DNA from 2 places in the Erwinia sp. L03-1 genome. Region 2 is predicted to be linked to the other one. Evidence: predicted binding sites of a transcription regulator. Region 2 holds the regulator's gene; the other holds the start of a gene.
What was found. The regulator PurR, encoded in region 2, represses purine synthesis genes. The targets are predictions, from matches to a motif close to CANGCAAACGTTTGCNTG.
Positions count from the first base shown of each region.

Region 1: the regulator PurR is predicted to act here: its motif matches at 4,796-4,813, upstream of purH (bifunctional phosphoribosylaminoimidazolecarboxamide formyltransferase/IMP cyclohydrolase).

Region 1 is NZ_CM178762.1:4,481,973-4,489,369, forward strand. It holds rRNA gene AC4PCC_RS20460 (23S ribosomal RNA) at 1-2,280, opposite strand, end outside; tRNA gene AC4PCC_RS20465 (tRNA-Glu) at 2,639-2,714, opposite strand; rRNA gene AC4PCC_RS20470 (16S ribosomal RNA) at 2,784-4,325, opposite strand; gene purH (bifunctional phosphoribosylaminoimidazolecarboxamide formyltransferase/IMP cyclohydrolase) at 4,955-6,544, shown strand; gene purD (phosphoribosylamine--glycine ligase) at 6,560-7,397, shown strand, end outside.
Region 2 is NZ_CM178762.1:2,533,888-2,541,284, reverse strand. It holds gene punR (DNA-binding transcriptional activator PunR) at 1-681, shown strand, start outside; gene purR (HTH-type transcriptional repressor PurR) at 699-1,724, opposite strand; gene cydH (cytochrome bd-I oxidase subunit CydH) at 2,009-2,098, shown strand; gene AC4PCC_RS11705 (C40 family peptidase) at 2,154-2,984, opposite strand; gene AC4PCC_RS11700 (Grx4 family monothiol glutaredoxin) at 3,364-3,702, shown strand; gene rnt (ribonuclease T) at 3,749-4,399, opposite strand; gene gloA (lactoylglutathione lyase) at 4,504-4,911, opposite strand; gene AC4PCC_RS11685 (alkene reductase) at 5,047-6,150, opposite strand; gene AC4PCC_RS11680 (TetR/AcrR family transcriptional regulator) at 6,194-6,784, opposite strand; gene eptA (phosphoethanolamine transferase EptA) at 6,884-7,397, opposite strand, start outside.

The DNA.
Region 1 (7,397 bases), 1.9 Mb from region 2:
CTCCGTTACTCTTTAGGAGGAGACCGCCCCAGTCAAACTACCCACCAGACACTGTCCCCACGCCAGATTATGGCGCCAGGTTAGAACATCAAACGTTAAAGGGTGGTATTTCAAGGTTGGCTCCACGCAGACTGGCGTCCACGCTTCAAAGCCTCCCACCTATCCTACACATCAAGGCTCAATGTTCAGTGTCAAGCTGTAGTAAAGGTTCACGGGGTCTTTCCGTCTTGCCGCGGGTACACTGCATCTTCACAGCGAGTTCAATTTCACTGAGTCTCGGGTGGAGACAGCCTGGCCATCATTACGCCATTCGTGCAGGTCGGAACTTACCCGACAAGGAATTTCGCTACCTTAGGACCGTTATAGTTACGGCCGCCGTTTACCGGGGCTTCGATCAGGAGCTTCTCTTGCGATAACCCCATCAATTAACCTTCCGGCACCGGGCAGGCGTCACACCGTATACGTCCACTTTCGTGTTTGCACAGTGCTGTGTTTTTAATAAACAGTTGCAGCCAGCTGGTATCTTCGACTGGCTTCAGCTCCGCGAGCAAGTCGCTTCACCTACGCACCAGCGTGCCTTCTCCCGAAGTTACGGCACCATTTTGCCTAGTTCCTTCACCCGAGTTCTCTCAAGCGCCTTGGTATTCTCTACCTGACCACCTGTGTCGGTTTGGGGTACGATTCGTTGTTACCTGATGCTTAGAGGCTTTTCCTGGAAGCAGGGCATTTGTTACTTCAGCACCGTAGTGCCTCGTCATCACGCCTCAGCCTTAAGGCATTCCGGATTTACCTGGAACACCAGCCTACACGCTTAAACCGGGACAACCGTCGCCCGGCTAACATAGCCTTCTCCGTCCCCCCTTCGCAGTAACACCGAGTACAGGAATATTAACCTGTTTCCCATCGACTACGCCTTTCGGCCTCGCCTTAGGGGTCGACTCACCCTGCCCCGATTAACGTTGGACAGGAACCCTTGGTCTTCCGGCGAGCGGGCTTTTCACCCGCTTTATCGTTACTCATGTCAGCATTCGCACTTCTGATACCTCCAGCAGACCTCACAGTCCACCTTCAACGGCTTACAGAACGCTCCCCTACCCAACAACACGTAAGTGTCGCTGCCGCAGCTTCGGTGCATGGTTTAGCCCCGTTACATCTTCCGCGCAGGCCGACTCGACCAGTGAGCTATTACGCTTTCTTTAAATGATGGCTGCTTCTAAGCCAACATCCTGGCTGTCTGTGCCTTCCCACATCGTTTCCCACTTAACCATGACTTTGGGACCTTAGCTGGCGGTCTGGGTTGTTTCCCTCTTCACGACGGACGTTAGCACCCGCCGTGTGTCTCCCGTGATAACATTCTCCGGTATTCGCAGTTTGCATCGGGTTGGTAAGCCGGGATGGCCCCCTAGCCGAAACAGTGCTCTACCCCCGGAGATGAGTTCACGAGGCGCTACCTAAATAGCTTTCGGGGAGAACCAGCTATCTCCCGGTTTGATTGGCCTTTCACCCCCAGCCACAGGTCATCCGCTAATTTTTCAACATTAGTCGGTTCGGTCCTCCAGTTAGTGTTACCCAACCTTCAACCTGCCCATGGCTAGATCACCGGGTTTCGGGTCTATACCCTGCAACTTAACGCCCAGTTAAGACTCGGTTTCCCTGCGGCTCCCCTATACGGTTAACCTTGCTACAGAATATAAGTCGCTGACCCATTATACAAAAGGTACGCAGTCACACCACGAAGGTGCTCCCACTGCTTGTACGTACACGGTTTCAGGTTCTGTTTCACTCCCCTCGCCGGGGTTCTTTTCGCCTTTCCCTCACGGTACTGGTTCACTATCGGTCAGTCAGGAGTATTTAGCCTTGGAGGATGGTCCCCCCATATTCAGACAGGATATCACGTGTCCCGCCCTACTCTTCGAACTCACAGCAAGTGCATCTTTGTGTACGGGAGTGTCACCCTGTACCCTGCGACTTTCCAGACGCTTCCACTGATGCACAAACTGATTCAGGTTCTGGGCTCCTCCCCGTTCGCTCGCCGCTACTGGGGGAATCTCGGTTGATTTCTTTTCCTCGGGGTACTTAGATGTTTCAGTTCCCCCGGTTCGCCTCGCAACACTATGTATTCATGTTGCGATAGTGTGTCGAAACACACTGGGTTTCCCCATTCGGGTATCGCCGGTTGTTGCGGTTCATATCACCTTACCGGCGCTTATCGCAGATTAGCACGCCCTTCATCGCCTCTGACTGCCAGGGCATCCACCGTGTACGCTTAGTCACTTAACCTCACAACCCACAAGCGTCCTTTCTGTCCGTAATGGCTGCGCGTCGTGATGGCGGCGTTGTGCAGTGCTCACAGTGCTCATGGACATTAAGTCCACTCCGCCTGCTGCGCGCTGACGCCTTACCTTCACTTAGCTCGCTCATTACTGATGTCAGTAAAGACTGCTGAGTTGTAAGCATTTGAGAGACTCGACTGTATCGTGTTATTTCATTCTTATTACGGAGAATGAAAACGATACGTCGTTTCAATTTTCAGCTTGTTCCGGATTATTAAAGAGCAGTTATCTCAAACATGACTCGCCTTCAGGCAGAATCAGCTTTGAGATACGGTTGATAATGTCTTTCACTCATTATCAGGAGATGGCGTCCCCAAGGGGATTCGAACCCCTGTTACAGCCGTGAAAGGGCAGTGTCCTGGGCCTCTAGACGATGGGGACTCTGTACTGTTGCTCATTACTTCTATCAGACAATCTGTTGTGGACACTACGCGGGAAGGTATCTTCAGGTAAGGAGGTGATCCAACCGCAGGTTCCCCTACGGTTACCTTGTTACGACTTCACCCCAGTCATGAATCACAAAGTGGTAAGCGCCCTCCCGAAGGTTAAGCTACCTACTTCTTTTGCAACCCACTCCCATGGTGTGACGGGCGGTGTGTACAAGGCCCGGGAACGTATTCACCGTGGCATTCTGATCCACGATTACTAGCGATTCCGACTTCACGGAGTCGAGTTGCAGACTCCGATCCGGACTACGACGCACTTTGTGAGGTCCGCTTGCTCTCGCGAGGTCGCTTCTCTTTGTATGCGCCATTGTAGCACGTGTGTAGCCCTGCTCGTAAGGGCCATGATGACTTGACGTCATCCCCACCTTCCTCCGGTTTATCACCGGCAGTCTCCTTTGAGTTCCCGACCGAATCGCTGGCAACAAAGGATAAGGGTTGCGCTCGTTGCGGGACTTAACCCAACATTTCACAACACGAGCTGACGACAGCCATGCAGCACCTGTCTCACGGTTCCCGAAGGCACTAAGGCATCTCTGCCAAATTCCGTGGATGTCAAGAGCAGGTAAGGTTCTTCGCGTTGCATCGAATTAAACCACATGCTCCACCGCTTGTGCGGGCCCCCGTCAATTCATTTGAGTTTTAACCTTGCGGCCGTACTCCCCAGGCGGTCGACTTAACGCGTTAGCTCCGGAAGCCACTCCTCAAGGGAACAACCTCCAAGTCGACATCGTTTACGGCGTGGACTACCAGGGTATCTAATCCTGTTTGCTCCCCACGCTTTCGCACCTGAGCGTCAGTCTTTGTCCAGGGGGCCGCCTTCGCCACCGGTATTCCTCCAGATCTCTACGCATTTCACCGCTACACCTGGAATTCTACCCCCCTCTACAAGACTCTAGCCTGCCAGTTTCGAATGCAGTTCCCGGGTTGAGCCCGGGGATTTCACATCCGACTTGACAGACCGCCTGCGTGCGCTTTACGCCCAGTAATTCCGATTAACGCTTGCACCCTCCGTATTACCGCGGCTGCTGGCACGGAGTTAGCCGGTGCTTCTTCTGCGGGTAACGTCAATGAGCGAGGTTATTAACCTCTCTCCCTTCCTCCCCGCTGAAAGTACTTTACAACCCGAAGGCCTTCTTCATACACGCGGCATGGCTGCATCAGGCTTGCGCCCATTGTGCAATATTCCCCACTGCTGCCTCCCGTAGGAGTCTGGACCGTGTCTCAGTTCCAGTGTGGCTGGTCATCCTCTCAGACCAGCTAGGGATCGTCGCCTTGGTGAGCCATTACCTCACCAACAAGCTAATCCCATCTGGGCACATCCGATGGTGTGAGGCCCGAAGGTCCCCCACTTTGGTCCGTAGACGTTATGCGGTATTAGCTACCGTTTCCAGTAGTTATCCCCCTCCATCGGGCAGTTTCCCAGACATTACTCACCCGTCCGCCACTCGTCACCCAAAGAGCAAGCTCTCCTGTGCTACCGTTCGACTTGCATGTGTTAGGCCTGCCGCCAGCGTTCAATCTGAGCCATGATCAAACTCTTCAATTTAAAAGTTCGATTTGCTTCAACAAGTGAAGCGATGCTCAAGTGTAAAACGTCATAATGAATTTCATTATGTGTTCACTCTTAAGACTTGATATTTTTTGCGCCTTGCGGCGCTGATATCAATCCTGCGAGTGCCCACACAGATTGTCTGATAAATTGTTAAAGAGCGGTGCGGCTGGCGCCTTGGCGGCCTGCTGCGAGGTGGCGTATATTACGCTTTCCTCCTTCAGAGTCAACTTCTTTTTAGGAAGTTTTTCTCCGGCGGTTCAGCTTCCTGAACCTCTCAACCCGGCGGCCTGTAAGCCGTTGTTCCGTGTCGATGGAGGCGCATTATAGGGAGTTCCTGACGGCTGACAACCCCTAATTTGATAAAAATAGCGCGTTCGCTGCATTCCACAGCAAAACCCCGGGTTATACGCACTTATCCACCGATTTATCCACATCGCTGCCGCACCGCGAATTTACACGAGCATCACGCAAACGTTTTCGCTACAATGCCGGGCAAAATCCTGGCCCCAGTTTTGGGGGGTTACCTGAAGCTTATTCTCACTCTTCTCTATATAGAGGTGAAAATGGCTAAGCTTGATGTAACGCTCTTACTCTCTGCGAATCAAAGCCAAGGGATCATCACCATGCAACAACGTCGTCCTGTACGCCGCGCTCTGCTCAGCGTGTCTGATAAAGCCGGTATCATCGAATTTGCTCAGGCGCTGACCCAGCGCGGTATCGAACTCCTCTCCACCGGAGGCACCGCCCGCCTGCTGGCAGACGCGGGCCTCTCCGTCACCGAAGTGTCTGACTACACCGGCTTCCCCGAAATGATGGATGGACGCGTTAAAACGCTGCACCCGAAAGTGCACGGCGGCATTTTAGGCCGTCGTGGCCAGGATGATGCCATTATGGCGGAACACAGCATTGCTCCTATCGACATGGTGGTCGTTAACCTTTATCCCTTTGCCCAAACCGTCGCGCGTGAAGGCTGCTCGCTGGAAGATGCCGTCGAGAATATTGATATCGGCGGTCCAACGATGGTGCGCTCCGCCGCCAAAAATCACAAAGACGTGGCTATCGTGGTCAACAGCAGCGATTACCAGGCCATTGTTGCCGAGCTGGATCAGAACGAGAACAGCCTGACGCAGGCCACGCGCTTCAACCTGGCCATCAAGGCCTTTGAGCATACCGCTGCCTATGACGGGATGATTGCCAACTACTTTGGCAGCCTGGTCCCCGCTTATCATGGCGATACCATTGCACCTTCTGGCCGCTTCCCGCGGACGCTGAATCTGAGCTTCATTAAAAAGCAGGATATGCGCTACGGTGAGAACAGCCATCAGGACGCCGCCTTCTATATAGAAGACAGGATTACCGAAGCCTCGGTCGCCACTGCTCAGCAGGTTCAGGGCAAAGCGCTCTCCTATAACAACATCGCCGATACCGACGCCGCACTGGAGTGCGTCAAGGAATTCGACCAGCCAGCCTGTGTGATCGTCAAACACGCCAATCCCTGTGGCGTTGCCATTAGCGATTCGATTCTGGACGCCTATGAGCGGGCGTATAAAACCGACCCAACATCCGCCTTTGGCGGCATTATCGCCTTTAACCGCGAGCTGGATGAAGAGACGGCGCAGGCCATTGTCAGCCGTCAGTTTGTTGAGGTGATTATTGCCCCCTCCGCAAGCGAGGCCGCGCTTAAGATAACCGCGAGTAAGCAGAACGTACGCGTACTCACCTGTGGAGAGTGGCAGCAGCGTCAGGCCGGTCTGGATTTCAAGCGCGTCAACGGTGGGCTGCTGGTGCAGGATCGCGATTTGGGTATGGTGGAGAGCCACCAGCTTAAGGTGGTGACCCAGCGCCAGCCGACCGAACAGGAATTGCGTGATGCGCTGTTCTGCTGGAAGGTCGCTAAATTCGTGAAGTCCAACGCCATCGTTTACGCGCGGGAGAATATGACCATCGGTATTGGCGCGGGGCAGATGAGCCGCGTCTATTCCGCGAAGATTGCCGGTATCAAGGCGGCAGACGAGGGGCTGGAAGTGAAAGGCTCGGCTATGGCGTCCGATGCGTTCTTCCCCTTCCGCGACGGCATTGATGCCGCCGCCGCCGTTGGCGTCAGCTGTGTTATCCAGCCAGGCGGCTCTATTCGTGATGAAGAAGTTATTGCCGCCGCCGACGAGCACGGCATTGCCATGATCTTCACCGCGATGCGTCATTTCCGCCATTAATTACGGAGCAGAAAAATGAAAATTCTCGTTATTGGTAACGGCGGGCGTGAACACGCCCTCGCATGGAAGGCATCACTCTCACCGCTGGCGGAAACCGTTTTTGTTGCACCGGGTAACGCAGGTACTGCCCTGGAGCCTGCTTTGCAGAACGTTGATATCAGCGCCACCGATATTCCGGCACTGCTGCGCTTCGCGAGTGAGGAGAAGATTGATCTGACCATCGTCGGCCCGGAAGCACCGCTGGTGCTGGGCGTGGTGGATGCCTTCCGCGCTGCCGGGCTGAAGATTTTTGGTCCGACGCAGGCCGCTGCTCAGCTGGAAGGGTCTAAAGCCTTCACGAAAGATTTCCTGGCGCGTCACCGTATTCCGACCGCTGAATATCAAAACTTTACCGAGGTCGGGCCCGCCCTGGCCTATACGCGCAGCAAGGGTGCGCCCATCGTGATTAAAGCCGATGGTCTGGCCGCAGGTAAAGGTGTGATTGTAGCGATGACCCTGGCCGAGGCCGAAGAAGCCATTCAGGACATGCTGGCCGGCAATGCCTTTGGCGATGCTGGCCACCGCATCGTGGTGGAAGAGTTTCTGGACGGGGAAGAAGCCAGCTTTATCGTAATGGTTGATGGCGAGAATGTGTTACCGATGGCGACCAGCCAGGATCATAAACGCGTAGGTGATGGAGATACCGGCCCCAATACCGGCGGGATGGGCGCCTACTCTCCCGCGCCGGTAGTGACCGATGCTGTCCACCAGCGGGTGATGGATGACGTTATCTGGCCGACGGTTCGGGGTATGGCAGCGGAAGGGAACACCTATACCGGCTTTCTGTACGCGGGTCTGATGATTGATAAACAGG
Region 2 (7,397 bases):
CGGCGTCAGTGCCAGCAGGTAGCAAACGGCTGGCGCGGGCAGCTAAATATCGCCGTAGACAGGATAGTGAAACCCCAGCGCACCCGGCAGCTGGTTGTCGATTTCTACCGTCATTTCCCGGATATGGAATTACACCTTTCCCCGGAGGTGTTTAATGGCGTGTGGGATGCGCTGGCGGATGGCCGGGTAGATGTAGCGATTGGCGCAACTCAGGCAATACCCGTTGGCGGGCGCTTTGCCTTTCGCAATATGGGCGCGCTGAACTGGCGCTGTGTGGTTAGCGCCCGCCATCCTTTGACAGAAATCTCAGGACCGGTCAGCGAGGAAGCCATCCGCGAATGGCCCTCTCTGACGCTGGAAGACACATCCCGCGCGCTGCCCAAGCGCACTACCTGGACGCTGGATAATCAGCGTCGGCTGGTGGTGCCCGATTGGGAGAGCGCTGCGGACTGCCTGCTGGGCGGGCTTTGCGTCGGAATGGTGCCAGGACATTTTGCCCGTCCGCTGCTGAGCAGCGGCGCATTAACTGAACTTGTGCTTACCGCGACATTCCCCGACAGCCCCTGCTGCGTCAGCTGGTCGCAGCAGCAGGCCAGCCCCGCGCTGGGCTGGCTGCTCGACTATCTTGGCGACACCGGGACGCTCAATAATGAGTGGCTGAACGAGGGGGCAGAGGAATGAGCAGGCGGCTAATGGCGTTAGCGGCGATAGTCTACAAAGGGACCATCCGCCACTGAACGACGCTCGATCAGGCTGGGATGAACTTCAATCGTCTGTGGCTCCTCACGCTTGCTGGTAATACGATCCAGCAGCATTTCAAAGGCCGTTTCGCCCAGCCTCTCTTTTGGCTGGTGAACGGTGGTCAGGGCCGGGGTGAAGTAGCGCGCGTTGCGCACGTTATCATAGCCGATGACCGAGATATCCTGGGGAACGCGCAGACCCATCTCATCAGCGGCACAAATCGCCCCCATCGCCATAATATCGCCGCCGCAGAATACGGCGGTAGGCCGCTGCTTCTGGGATAAAATTTGCTGCATGGCACGATAGCCAGATTCGGGTTCGAAATCACCCTGTACCAGCCACTCATCGCGCAGGGTGATCCCCGCTTCGGATAGCGCCTTTAGAAAACCGGCATGACGGCCACCGCCGGTGTTACGCTCCAGCTGACCGGGAATGACGCCAATATCGCGATGGCCGCGCTCAATCAGATAGCGGCCTACCAGATAACCGCCCTCAAAGGCGTTATCCAGCACCGTATCCGTAAAATCACCGCGTGACTCGCTCCAGTCCATGACGACCATAGGAATATTTCGGTTATCTTCAAGCATCTGGATCAGTTCATCAGGATACTCGGAGCACATCACCAGCAGGCCATCGACGCGCTTTTGCGCCATCATTGACAGATACGCCTGCTGTTTGACCAGATCGTTGTGCGCATTGCCCAGAATCAGGGTGTAACCGCTGGCAAAGCAGCTGTTCTCCACGGCTTCAATAATCTCGGCAAAGTAGGGTGCCTCGCTGGACGTTGCCAGCAGGCCGATGGTCCGGGTGTGATTAACCTTGAGACTGCGGGCGACCGCACTTGGCGAATAATGCAGTTCGCGGATGGCAGTCCATACTGCTTCCCGCGTGGCTTCGGCCACAAAGCGCGTTTTATTAATGACGTGGGACACCGTGGTGGTCGACACCCCGGCGCGTTTAGCCACATCTTTGATTGTTGCCATGAAATCACTACTCCTGTACTTACCGCAACTTGCTGATAAGTATATTGTTAAACGATTGCCTGAAACGGCAAAATCCGTCGCCGTTTTTTATGAATATTCGGTGGCGTCAGTAAGGAAAAGGGGGCAGTCAGCCAGGCCTGTTGCGTCGGTTGCAGACCGCGAACGCAACCCGTTGCGCAACGAAATGGAATTCTAACAAGGCTGAGCAGAGAAAACGAGATTTTTACCGCCGGGTGTGGGAAAATTGATGGTGACACAAACTGTAAGGGTATAAAGGAGTATCTGTGGACACCGATCTGAAATTGTCTCTGCTAACCACCGTTAGCGCGCTGTTAATGATTATTATTTTCAGCTTTACCGCCGTCATGCACTAAAAAAAAAGGCCGATCGTCAGATCGGCCTTTTTATATTCACTACGCGACGCGGAGATTAGCGGATCGTTCTGGGTGTCATCACCCGACGTGCGCCGATGTAGTGACTTTGCCAGTATTCATCAGCCAGCGCGCTAACCTGAATATCTTTTCCGGTACGAGGCGACTGAATAAATTTCCCGCCGCCAAGATAAACGCCTACGTGATCCGCTGTGCCGCGTCCGTTAATGCGGAAGAAAACAAGGTCGCCTTTCTCCAGCTCGCCGCGTTTGATGTTCGCCGCATCGCGCAGGTGATACATCTCATTGGCGGTGCGGGGGATCTTAAACTTAACCAGATCCTTGTAGGCATACCACACCAGGCCGCTACAGTCGAAGCCCGTTTTAGGCGATGTTCCGCCCCACTGGTAGGGTTTACCCAGCTGGCCCATCAGCTTGTTCATCGCCGTCTGACGCGCTTTTTGATAACGCGCCCGGTGTGCCTTGCTCATTTTTAGTGGGGCGCTAAGTACCTCGGCGGTCAGTTCTTCACCCTGCTCGACGGATTTGCCACGACGGTGACCATAATGCTTTTTACCCAGACTGGCCTGCAAAGCGGCTTTGTGCCTGAGGCCAGATTTCCGGGAGTGGGACGATACAGGCTGCGGCGCGAGCGTTTTTTTGGCCTTAAGGCGGGTGGCGGGTATACGGCGTGACTTGCGGGTGGACTCTTTAACTTTTTTCGTTACGCTACCCTTCACCTGCCGCCGCTTACGACGATCGTCCTCACGGGCGGCACTGCCTTCCACCTTATGGTGGTTTGCATTAACTGGAGCATGTGGCGATGCGTGCGCCACATTAAAAAAGAGCTGCGCGAAGGCCAGCATCAGGAGCGTGATAAGTAAACGCATCGTTACCATTAACTGTTTATGCTCCCGCCAGAGGCAGAAGCTCGGCTAAATTAGGATATCTGCTATACGGCAGACAAGTGAGCGCAATTCTAATCTAACTCTTTAACAAAAGGTAAGGTCTTTTTTGTTTCAATGATGTACAACAAGTAATTGTTGGCAATTTCAGCATAATCAGCTGGTTATGTGCTCATCAACCCGGGGTAAGCCGTGACAGCAGCGGCGTCAGGCTCAGGCAAATGTTATTTTGTTGTTTTTACCGCTGGATAATTCGCCACGCGGAACCCCCAGGATAATTCCCTTACTGAAAATGTCGTTTTCATCAGGGGGCCAGAGTCGCTACAATAAATAAACACGAAGTATCCGTTATAGGAAGGCATTTATGAGTACTGTTGAGAAAATTGAGCGCCAGATAGCAGAAAACCCGATTCTGCTGTATATGAAAGGTTCTCCGAAACTGCCAAGCTGTGGCTTTTCAGCACAGGCCGTTCAGGCGCTGTCAGCCTGTGGCGAACGTTTTGCCTATGTTGATATCCTGCAGAACCCGGATATTCGTGCCGAGCTGCCTAAATACGCTAACTGGCCGACCTTTCCACAGCTGTGGATCGACGGTGAGCTGGTGGGCGGATGCGATATCATCATCGAGATGTATCAGCGCGGTGAACTGTTGCAGCTAATTAAAGAGACGGTGCAAAAATATCCGTCTGACGCGGCTGAGTAAGTTTTCGCTGGGTTTGCAAAGCGGGGATCGACGATCCCCGCTTTTTTTATGCCTCGCTGTCGGCAATGGGCAGCGGCCAGCCACCCAGTCGCTTCCAGCGGTTAACCAGCTCGCAGAACAGATCGGCGGTTTGCAGGGTGTCGTACAGCGCGGAGTGCGCCTGGCTGCTATCGAAAGGCATACCGGCCGCGAGGCAGGCTTTAGCCAGCACCGTTTGTCCCAGCACCAGCCCGCTCAGCGCAGCGGTATCAAAGGTCCCGAAGGGATGAAACGGATTACGCTTCAGGCCTGACCGCTCCGCCGCCGCATTCATAAAGTTAAGATCAAAGGTCGCATTATGGGCCACCATAATGGCGCGATTGCAGCCCCGCTCTTTGATGCCCTTACGCACCATCTTGAAAATGGCATGCAGCGCCTCATATTCACTGACCGCGCCGCGCAGCGGATTGCCGGGGTCAATGCCGTTAAACGCCAGTGCTTCTGGCATCAGGATAGATCCTTCAAACGGCTCAACGTGGAAGTGAAGCGTTTCGTCTTTCTCCAGCCAGCCATCCTCAGTCATTCTCAGCGTGACGGCGGCGACTTCCAGTAGCGCATTGGTTTTAGCGTCAAACCCGGCGGTTTCCACATCAATGACCACCGGATAAAAACCGCGAAAACGGCTGCTCAGGGCGTTAAGTTCGTTCGATTCAGACATCAGGATCTCACAGGCGAAAAAATGCAGCGCGTATTATGGCAAATTTCAGTACGGGATGCAGCAGGGGAAGAGGGGGAGAGGGTGCCCGAAAGCACCCGCGGGTATCAGTTACCCAGGCCGTGGCCGGCGTGCTTGTTCTCAATCAGCTCGATTTTGTATCCGTCCGGATCTTCAATAAAAGCGATAATGGTTGAGCCACCCTTTACCGGGCCGGCTTCACGCACCACGCTGCCGCCTGCTTTACGAAGGCGATCGCAGGTGGCGGCAACGTCATCAACGCCCAGCGCGATGTGACCATAAGCATCGCCGAGGTCATATTTTTCAACGCCCCAGTTCCAGGTCAGCTCAAGCACTGCCCCTTCGCTCTCTTCCTCATAGCCCACAAAAGCCAGCGTGTATTTGTATTCTTTGTTTTCGCTGGTGCGCAACAGGCGCATGCCCAGAAGGTTGGTGTAAAAATCTATTGAACGCTGCAAATCGCCAACGCGGAGCATAGTGTGAAGTAAGCGCATAACATCCTCTTGTGGTAAGCGTTATCATCCGATAACGGTAAATATGTGGTAAGCGTTATCATCCGACAACGGTAAATATTCAGTATAGCGGCGTTCGCAGCCGGACGTAATCCAGGCAGCCCTGAGGCTAAAGCCTTAATCCCCGAGCGCAGGGTAATCCGTGTAACCCTCAGCGCCGCCGCCGTAGAAGGTCTCCGGGCGAGGCTCATTCAGGGGCGCGCTGGACTTTAGTCGCGCCACCAGGTCGGGATTGGCGATATAGCTGCGGCCAAAGGCAGCCGCATCTATCAGCCCCTGCTCAATCAGCGTTTCGGCTTTCTCCGCCGTATAGGCGCCGGCACCGACGATCACTCCCGGATAGACGGCGCGAATGGCCTTGCGGAACGCCTCGCTGTAAGGCTTGCCGCCTGCCCAGTCAGGTTCGGAAATATGCAGGTAGGCTAGCTTACGTTTGGCCAGTTCGCCAATATAGTACAGCGCCGCCTCTTCCTGATCTTCTCCATTGTCCAGTCCATTAAAAGGACCCAGCGGGGAGATGCGGATGCCGATACGATCGGCGCGCCAGCCCGCAATCGCTGCATCCACCACTTCCAGCGCAAAGCGGGTACGATTTTCTACGCTGCCGCCGTAGCCATCCGCGCGCTGATTAGAAGCCGGGGAGAGAAACTGATGGATCAGATAACCATGGGCAGAATGCAGTTCCACCAGGTCAAAATCCGCTTCACGGGCGTTGATGACCGCCTGACGGAAATCATTCACAATGCCCGGGATTTCATCCAGCGTCAGTGCACGGGGCGTGGAGGTCGCCGCGCGGATGGTCGCGCCGGTATCATCACGTAATGAAGTACGGGTATCGGCATTAATAGCTGAAGAGGAGACCGGGGCCTCGTCACCGGGCTGTACGCTGGTGTGAGAGATGCGGCCGGTATGCCACAGCTGAACGGCGCTGTGGCCGCCCTCATCGCGGATACCCTGATTGATACTCTTCCAGGCTGCAATCTGTTCAGATGAGTGTAAACCCGGCGCGCCCGCATAGCCTTTTGCCTGAGCGGAGATCTGGGTCGCTTCGGTGATGATAAGGCCAGCGCTGGCGCGCTGGCGATAGTACTCGCCCATCAGCGGGGTAGGAATATCACCCGGCTCGATACTGCGAAGACGCGTCAGCGGTGCCATAAACACGCGGTTCGACACGGTAATCGCGCCGGTTTTTAAGGGGGTAAAAAGCGTCTTAAGTTCCATTATTACTCCTGGTAGACCGGTCGACTAGTTGAGGTGTTTTTTTTTAAGCGGGCGCGGGCAGCATTCTTTTCATTTCCTGCCACGCACTGAAGAGTGGCGCGCTGTCGCGGGAAACTTTGCTTTGCAGGCTTGCGCCGAGCCAGAGCGTATAGACATTTTGTGCACAGTCTCTGGCGGGATAGTCAAGGCACAGTGTGCCCTGGTGTACGGCACGCTCAAGCGCACCCGCCAGGGTAGATATCAGCGCCTTTGAGCCCGCATCCAGTGCATTACGCATCGGTTCAGAGAGATCGCAAACTTCGGCAGAAAGCTTCACTGACAGACAGCCGGTAAAACCCATCTCCTGACTGCGGGTCAGGGAATGATGATAATAATCCAGCACGGACTGTCGCTGATTGCCCGGTTGTGCGTCAAGCGCATCGCGCAGGTGAGCATGTCCGGCCGCAAAATAACGCTCCAGCATGGCCACGCCAAAAGCCTCTTTCGAGGGGAAATAGTAATAAAACGACCCTTTAGGCACCTCAGCCACTTTCAGCAGCTCAATCAGTCCCATACCGTTAAAGCCGCGCTGCACGCAAAGCGCTTCGCCAGTGGTCAGGATATGTTCACGTGTGTCATGTCGGGCCGTTTTCATCTTTCTACCTTAACAGACCGATCGGTCTGTTACAAACCTGACTGCACGTCCGATCCGCAGGCGGGGGCAGGGAATGATTTATCCGCCCCCGCGCAAACGTTAAGACTGACAGGCTTTTACCATATCCAGCGTCGGCTGATATTCACGGGTCTGCACATTCATCATCCCCAGCAGCGTGTGGAAAATATTATCCTGTGAAACCGCGTCAGACTTTGCTTTCTGCCGCAGGCAGGTCTGGTTAATGTCATAGGTGCGGGCATAGTCGTCTGACATCCACAGCAGGAAAGGGATATGAGTTTGCTGGCTGGGCGCAAAAACGTAGGGTGTGCCGTGCAGATACATGCCATGCTCGCCGAGCGATTCACCGTGATCGGAGAGATAAACCAGCGCCACATTGTATTTGCTGCTCCACGACTTTAGCAGGGTGATGGTGCTGTCCAGCATCGAGTCGGTATAGAGGATCGAATTGTCGTAGGTATTAACCAGCGCCTGATGATCGCAGTCCTGGATCTGATTACTGTCGCAGGTGGGCGTAAACCGGCGCATCTCTGCGGGATAGCGCTGATAGTAGGCCGGGCCGTGGCTACCCATCTGATGAAGCACAATCACCGTG